Regions from separate parts of the Massilia hydrophila genome, predicted to be linked through region 1. Evidence: predicted binding sites of a transcription regulator. Region 1 holds the regulator's gene; the other holds the start of a gene.
What was found. The regulator sigma-54, encoded in region 1, starts transcription at its own class of promoters, with help from an activator protein. The targets are predictions, from matches to a motif close to TGGCANGNAANCTGCTTT.
Positions count from the first base shown of each region.

Region 2: the regulator sigma-54 is predicted to act here: its motif matches at 2,332-2,349, upstream of LE190_RS15915 (PEP-CTERM sorting domain-containing protein).

Region 1 is NZ_JAHYBX010000002.1:501,553-505,720, reverse strand. It holds gene LE190_RS09440 (enoyl-CoA hydratase/isomerase family protein) at 1-350, opposite strand, end outside; gene hpf (ribosome hibernation-promoting factor, HPF/YfiA family) at 495-848, opposite strand; gene LE190_RS09430 (RNA polymerase factor sigma-54) at 907-2,391, opposite strand; gene lptB (LPS export ABC transporter ATP-binding protein) at 2,409-3,170, opposite strand; gene lptA (lipopolysaccharide transport periplasmic protein LptA) at 3,167-3,730, opposite strand; gene lptC (LPS export ABC transporter periplasmic protein LptC) at 3,763-4,168, opposite strand, start outside.
Region 2 is NZ_JAHYBX010000007.1:24,275-28,442, reverse strand. It holds gene LE190_RS15925 (N-methyl-D-aspartate receptor NMDAR2C subunit) at 1-567, shown strand, start outside; gene LE190_RS15920 (hypothetical protein) at 848-1,954, shown strand; gene LE190_RS15915 (PEP-CTERM sorting domain-containing protein) at 2,381-2,986, shown strand; gene LE190_RS15910 (chymotrypsin family serine protease) at 3,296-4,168, shown strand, end outside.

The sequences.
Region 1 (4,168 bases):
CCGCCCATCACCACGCCATCCATCACCGCGATGTACGGCTTCGGATAGAAGTGGATCAGGTGGTTCAGCGCGTATTCCTCGGTGAAGAAATCTTCCAGCAGCGCGCTGCCGCCCATCGGCGTGACGCGCCCCATTTCGTGGAAGAAGCGGATGTCGCCGCCAGCGCACAAGGCCTTCTCGCTGCTGCTGGTGATCACGACCGCCTCGACGCCGGCATCTTCCTTCCATTGCAGCAGGATGGCGCTCAGGGCGCGCACCATGTCGAGCGAGAGCGAGTTCAGGGCTTTCGGGCGGTCCAGCGTAATGACGCCGGTGCGGTTGGCGACGCGGGTCAGGACGGTGTCGGTCATGATGGGCTTCTGTGGTCGAAAAGACATGTATTCTACAGAAGTACAGCGCCAAACCGAAGCACTGAAAAGTAACAACTGATGATTTGCGGAAAGCAAAAAGGGCGTCCCTCCGACGCCCTTGCGATTGGTGGCTACGGCCCGTCTTTACGCGGCGGCAGCTTCTCCGTTGTCCGGAAGGCGCTTGTGCGCCACGTGGCTATGGTCTTGCAACATGGATTTGTGTTTCAGAACCTGTCGGTCCAGCCTGTCCATCAGCGTATCGATCGCCGCATACAGGTCTTGCGCGGCGCTGGCCACATGCAAAATCTTGCCCGACACCTGGAGGTTGATCTCGGCTTTCTGCCTTTTTTCTTTTTCAGTGAGATTATCGATGGCGAGGAACACGTGGGTGTCGATCACGTGATCGAAATGGCGGGTGATGCGCTCGAGCTTATTCTGAACGTATTCACGGATGGCGGGGGTGACTTCGAGATGGTGGCCGCTGATTGTGAGGTTCATACACACTCCTTTGGAAAGGTGCCCCGCCCGCGCCACAAGGTGGGAGTGGGCAGGTGCTTTACAGGGATTTGCGGAGGCTGACGGGCGGAATCTTGAGCGCTTCACGGTATTTGGCGACCGTCCTGCGCGCAATGACCATACCTTGTTCCCCGAGCATCTCCGCGATCTTGCTGTCGGAAAGAGGATTCCTAGGGTCTTCTGCTCCTGTCAATTGCGCAATGAGTGCGCGGATCGCCGTCGAGGAGGCTTCTCCCCCCGCTTCGGTGGCGACGTGGCTTCCGAAGAAGTACTTCAGCTCGAACATGCCGTGCGGGGTCAGCATGTATTTCTGCGTGGTTACACGCGAGATCGTGCTCTCGTGTAGGCCTAGTGTATCAGCTATCTCACGCAAAACAAGAGGGCGCATGGCAACCGCGCCGTGGCTGAAAAAGTTGCGCTGGCGCTCGACGATCGCCTCGGCAACCCGCAGGATCGTGTCGAAGCGCTGGCGCATGTTCTTGATCAGCCACTTCGCTTCCTGCAGCTGCGCGCCCATCTGGCTTTCGCTCTTGCCCTGCTTGAGCAGGCTGGCGTACAGGTTGTTCACGCGCAGCTTGGGCATCACGTCCGGGTTGAGCGACACCGCCCAGCCGCTCTTGGCGCGGCGCACGATCACGTCAGGCACCACGAAGTCCGACACGCTCGAGGCGAAGGCCGCGCCCGGGTGCGGGTTGCACTGGCGGACCACGGCCTGCACTTCGCGCAGGTCTTCGTCGTCGCAGTCGAGCGCCTTTTTCAGCTTGGTGTATTCGCGCTGGGCGAACCAGCTCAGGTAGCCTTCGACGATGGTCAGCGCCAGGCGCCGCGTCACCAGCGGCACGCCCGGCATGCGGCGCAGCTGCAGCGCCAGGCATTCGGCCGCGCTGCGCGCGCCCACGCCCACCGGGTCCAGGCTCTGCACCAGCGCCAGCGCGCAGCGCAGCTCGTCCATCTCGATCTCGAGCTCGGCCGGCAGGCGCGCATGGATCTCGTCGAGCGGCTCTTCCAGGTAGCCGTTGTCGTCGAGCGCGTCGATCACCAGCTCGGCCAGCGCGCGGTCGCGCAGGCTGCAGCCGGTCAGGCGGATCTGCTCGGCCAGGTGCTGGCGCAGCGAAATGCCCTCGGCTTCCAGCTGCGGGCGGCCGTCCTCGTCGTCGCCGCTGCGTGCGCCGCCGCCTTCGCCGCCCCAGTCGCTCTCGCCCTCCCTGCCGTCGTCGCGCTCGCCATCGGCGGCGCCGTCCTCGAACCCCTCGCCTTCCTTCGGCGCGCCGGCATCAAGCGCTTCCTGGCCCGGCTGCGGCGCCTCGCCGCTGGCCGGCGCGCTGTTGATGGCGCCGTCGGCCAGCAGCCGCACCGAGCGGTCGAGCGGATCGTCGAGCCGCTCCAGCAAGGGATTGTCATGCAGGATCTGCTCGATCTCCTGGTGCAGTTCGAGCGTGGACAGTTGCAGCAGCCGGATCGACTGCTGCAGTTGCGGCGTGAGCGCCAGGTGCTGCGAGGTGCGAAGCTGGAGGGACTGTTTCATGCAGGAGGCGTTCGTGGCTACATGCGGAAGTGCTCGCCCAGGTAGACGCGGCGCACCGATTCGTCGGCGATGATGTCGTCAGGGCGGCCCGAGGCCAGCACCGCGCCCTGGTTGATGATGTAGGCGCGGTCGCAGATGCCGAGCGTCTCGCGCACGTTGTGGTCGGTGATCAGGACCCCGATGTTGCGCTCCTTCAGGAAGCGCACGATGCGCTGGATCTCGATCACGGCGATCGGGTCGACCCCGGCGAAGGGTTCGTCCAGCAGCACGAAGCGCGGGTTGGTGGCCAGGGCGCGCGCGATCTCCACGCGGCGCCGCTCGCCACCGGACAGCGACAGCGCCGGGTTCTCGCGCAGCTTCTCGATCTGCAGTTCGGCCAGCAGGGTGTCGAGCCGTTCGTTGATCTCGTTCTTCGACAGCGCCTTGCCGTTGGCGTCGTGCTGCAGCTCGAGCACGGCGCGGATGTTGTCCTCGACCGTGAGCTTGCGGAACACCGAGGCTTCCTGCGGCAGGTAGGACAGGCCCAGCACCGCGCGCCGGTGGATCGGCAGGCTGGAAATGTCGGTACCGTTGATGTCGATGGTGCCGGCATCCGACGGCACCAGGCCGACGATCATGTAGAAGGACGTGGTCTTGCCGGCGCCGTTCGGACCGAGCAGGCCGACCACCTCGCCGCAGTCGACCTGCAGCGAGACGTCGCGCACCACCAGGCGCTTGCCATAACTCTTCTGCAGGCCCTTGACGATCAGCGTGCTGCAAGCCGCGGATGCTGCCGTCATTGCTTGGCACCCTCGGCAGGTGCCGCGGCCGGGTTGCGGCGCGGCGCGATGATCAGGGTGCCGCGTCCGCCGCCGACCTTGCTGGCGCCGCTGACGTCGTTGCGCACCTGCGCCACCTGCTTGCGGTTGTCGTAGGAAATGAAGGGGCCGCGGATCTCGTTGCTCATGCGGCCGTTCTCCAGTTCGCGCACTTCGGCATTCGCGAACAGCTTCACCAGTTCGGCGCGGTCATCGTATTCGATGCGCTGGGCCTGGCCTTCGACCCACAGGTCGGGACCGCCGTCGCGCTTCTGGCGGAAGGTGGCGGTCTTGCCGTTGTTGGCGGTGAGGGTCACGCTCATGTAGCCTTCCGGCGTTTCCTTCATCAATGCGCGGTCCGACTTGAGCACCAGGGTGCCGCGCGTGATCACCACGTTGCCGGTGAGGATGCGGGTCTGGGTGACCTCGTCCACGTCGAGCGTGTCGAAGGTGATCACGGCCTGCTTGAGCGAATCCGCGCGCTCGGCCGAGGCGCCGAAGGCGGCCAGGCCGAGGAAGACGGCGACGAAGAGTTTTTTCATGTTGCTGGTCCTGGGTTAACCGCGCAGTGCTGCTAGCGCGCGCGGGGCGGATAGACGATCTGGCCACGGCTGGCCAGGTGCAGCTTCTGGGTTGCGTTGTTGGCCTCCATACCGGTGCCGTGCACGGTGGCGGCGCCTAGCTGCATCTCGATCGGAAGCCGGGTCCTGAGGATTTCCTCGTCGGGCAGGACGGTCAGGGCCTCGGTGCGCACGCGCAGCGCTTCGCTGGTGGGCGTGGCCGGACGCTGGATGTCGACCTTGCCGAGCAGTTCGACCCGGTGCTCCTCGTGATAGATCTCGGCGCGGCTGGCGACGATGGTCATGCGCGGCCGGCCGGGCGCCATGCCCTCCAGCACCGGCGCCTCGACCCGCGACACGTCGCCCTGCGGCGTGTGCGCCATGCGCCGGCCCGACACCACGTAGTTCGGCTTGCCCTCG
Region 2 (4,168 bases), on a different contig from region 1:
AATCTGCCCGGCGCCGAAGTCTGGCTCGGTCGCGTGCTCGCCAGCCATGCGGCGCCTTCGCGCCACTACCATACGCTGCAGCACCTGGATGAATGCCTGGCGCTCTTCGATCAGGTGGCGCACCTGGCAGGGCTTCCCGGCGAAGTGGCCATCGCACTGTGGTTCCACGACGCGGTGTACGTTCCGCTGGCAACCGACAACGAAGCGCGCAGCGCGGCATGGGCAAGCGAGGCGCTACGAACCGCCGGAGCCCCTCCGGCAGTGATCGAACGAATCCAGGCGCTCGTCATGGCGACGGCCCATCATGACGCTGTAGCGGACGCCGACGCGCGTCTGGTCATCGACATCGACCTGGCAATCCTGGGTGCCGAGCCGGCGCGTTTCGCGCAGTACGAACAGCAGGTGCGTGCCGAATACGCCGCCGTGCCGGCACTTCCATACCGGCGCAAGCGCAATGAGATCCTGTCGCGTTTCCTGGCACGGCCCGTGATCTACGGCACGCCGGAAATGCATGGCCGGTTCGAGGCGCAGGCACGAATGAACCTGCGGCATGCCATCGGACAGTGAACTTCTGGTTCGTTTTGACGGCGACTTCCGATCCACATATTCCGCACTACCGGTCGAGCTCGCACTTGATGTAGACAACGAAGCTCGGCGGTTCCACAGGCTCTCGACTCGTACCACAGCCAGGAGTAGTACAAATCGACTACCCATTTGGTATTCCTGTACGGGCCAATCACGGACAAACCTACCTTGTGAGTAAGCTGCCCAAGGCTTAGCGTAAACCAGTCGAGCGAATTTGCCAGCGCAGCTTCGGTAGAGGTCAAAACAAGGGAAATGCCAGGTCTTGCACCGCCGTTCCTTTCAGTCGCCAAACAGTACCGCCGCTGAAGCCAGCAAGCCATTCCTGCTGTACGCCACTCCTATACCTCGTTTAAACAGCTTAGCGGCAGAGCTTCCGTTCTACCGAGTCTGGAAAGGTTTCGTCACGCCGCAGCGGCCAAAGATGGGGCTGACTATCCGGCGCTTTCATTTCCATCTAGGGAGAGTCAACATGCAAACAGCGATTCCAGCAAGCGTTAAAGAAAAGAGTGGCAAGCGCAGCGCAGTGCGCCGGTTTGGCCTGGCCGCAGCGGTCTTGCCTTTACTGTTTGCCATTCAGGCCGGGCCGGCACAGGCCCAGGCGAAGAATGGAACCACACTCGCGGCGTACAAGACAATCGACATCTGCGAAGTCAATCCCACTACCTGGCGTTATTCCGGCTTGATTGCGGTATGGAATAGCGGTGCCGTCGATACCCAGGGCCTGCAAATCATCGACACGATCCAGAGCAAGGTCGGAACCAACTGGATTAGCCAATATAACGTGCCGGTCGGGGTGTATGCCGAGATTCCGGCGGGAACTACCCTGGAAACCGCCACGGTCTTTCCCTACAGTGTCGATCTTGGTGCTTTATCGGGGACGATTCGGAATGTCGCGAACGTCACGATCACGAACCATTCCGGTTCCCTGGGAACAAAAAAGGGTCCTGAAACAAAGGCCACGTTTACCGGCACGGTCGAGCCTTGCAAGGCGGGCTCGGGCTGCGCCTATACGCAGGGCTACTGGAAGAGCAAGCCCAACGTTGTATGGCCTCAGCCATACACGCGTAGCGCTGATTTCTACCTGAGCGCTCAGAGCTGGCAAAAGGTGCTCGAGAACTCGGGAAACACCGCTCCCGGTTATTACCAGCTAGCCCATCAGTTCATCGCAGCAACGCTGAATGTGGCGAATGGCGCATCCGTTCCAAGCGGGATCAAGGATACCCTGGTGCTTGCCGAGAATTGGCTCGGCACGAATACGCCTGCGGCGTGTGCCGCCAAGGGCAGCTGCGGAGAGCAGAAAGACTGGGGCGCCGTACTGGACCAATATAACAACGGCAAGTATGCCGGTGGTCCGCCGCACTGCGAATGATCGTTTTCGTTTGACGGCGCCAGGCATGCATCCTGGCCGGCTGTGATAGCGGTACAAGAACATTCCACCGCCGTCTGCTTGCGCAATGGTTTCTGCATTCGACCGGGCCAGTCCCGGTCTTTTTCTTGCCGCCCTGACGGCATCAATTTTGTGCAGGCCAATAGCGGCATCCCGGCAATAAGCCCCAGGAAATGGAGCGCCACTTCATGCGCATCACCTTATGCCTTTCTCTTTTAGCAAAATACGCTCGGCAGCGGTATCGGAGACCGTTCTTTACCACCGAAGCGCTTCCAAACTGTCGAGTTTCTTTACAGTGGTGCATCACACCAACTCCGTGTTTTATCTCAAGTTATTGTTTGTATTAGGAAATTTTATTTGGGCACAAAAATTGCTTATAATCTAGAAAAATTTATTATAGGGATCGCCATGAAAAAGCTCGTCTTGCTTGCCCTGCTGACCGCCGCCAGCGTTGCCCATGCCACACCCAGTTTCATGCCGGTCGGCCCCCAAGCCAATGTAGCTGTCTCGACAGTCCTGGCGGGAGGCTGGAGCCAATGCTACGTGGGGAGTTTCTCGACGCCGATCGGCGTCAATGGTGAACAGGTATTGAGCGCCTGCCAGGGCGGCAAGCTGATGATGGCCGGCCGTGCCACCGGCAGCGACACGCTGCTGATACTGGCGGCGGCCGATCGTGCCGACACGATCTTCAATACGGGCTTCATGAACACGAGTACCACCCATGTCGCCAACGGGTCCCAGTGGTACTACGCGCCGAATTATTCATGGGGATTCACGGCGCTCGACGATACCGTGTACAAGTTCGAATGCGATATGTCGAGCAGCCCCACCAGCATGTGCCTGCATACGATGGCAAACGTCGGCGGCTACCGGATCAACGATATCCTCACCTTCGGCGATAATTACGAAAAGATCTTTTTCGTTTCAAAGGAGATCCCCGAGCCGGCATCGCTTGCCCTGTTCGGCCTGGCAGGCGCAGGGCTGATGGCGGCACGGCGCCGCCGTCGCGCCTGATCGATACCCCTGCCTGGCAAACCCGGCCAGGCAGCACAGGTTCTGCTTTCCCTACCCGCCATTGCGATTGCGCGGGATGGCGCTCCCGGACGACGTACATCTCCGGCACCGCCATTCCTGCGGCTTTTGCGCGTCCATTCGCATATCCCATGGGGTTTGTCCAGATTTCTGCCCCAATTTGGCAGCAATGCCACGCATGCCGGCCGCATGGCCAAATAATCTGTGACTCCTCCATGAAACGGTGCTAGATTGACATTTTTTCGGGGAAAGCCATTCCCCCAGCGTTACTTTCGGAGGGAGAGAGCGACGATGGACGACATGACGTTCGAGCAGATGAAGCAGGCCAAGGAATACTTCCACGCCACCGCGATGACCATCCCGGGGGTACACGGCACCAGCATCGGCATCAAGCGCGTCAGGGGTGCGCCGACCGGCCGCCTGGCGATCTGCGTGCACCTTGGCCGCAAGCGCGCGCTGGACGTGATCGCGCCCGAACACCAGATACCCCTCGAGATCGACGGCTTCCCGACCGACGTGATCGAGCATGCGCCCATCATCCGCTGCGAAGCCAAGTCCGAACGGCGCGCCATGTACGAGGACAACAGCAAATACCGCCCGCTCGTTGGCGGCACCAAGCTCAGCGCCGGATTCTCCTTCGGCACCCTGGGCTGCATCGTGGCCAAGCCGGACGGCAGCCGCTACGCATTGTCCGCCGCCCACGTGCTGGGCGAGGTCGGCACCACCGTGTACCAGCCGGCCAAGGTGAAATGCGACGAGATCGGCGCCACCGCCGAGTCCCTGGACTGCTCGCAGATGGACGCCGCCATCGCCAGCCTCGATTACTACCAGGACGCCGGCCTGGCCCGCATCCGCGAGATCGGCGCCATCAGCGGCACCGGCGAGGTCGGCAAGGACCAGCTGCCATACCCGGTCGCCAAGCGCGGCGCCTCCACGGGCCTGAGTTTCGGCAGCGTGGTCGCCATCTGTTACAGCGGGCTGGCGGCCAACCTGGAGCAGTTCCAGGACATGCTGTTCATCGACGGCAGGGACGAGGCCTTCATCGACCACGGCGATTCCGGCGCTGCCGTCGTGCATCCGATCGACGAGGACAACAACCTGGTGCTCGGCCTGCTGTGGGGCAAGGCGCCGGACACCAACCGCGTCGGCGTGGCCACGCCCATC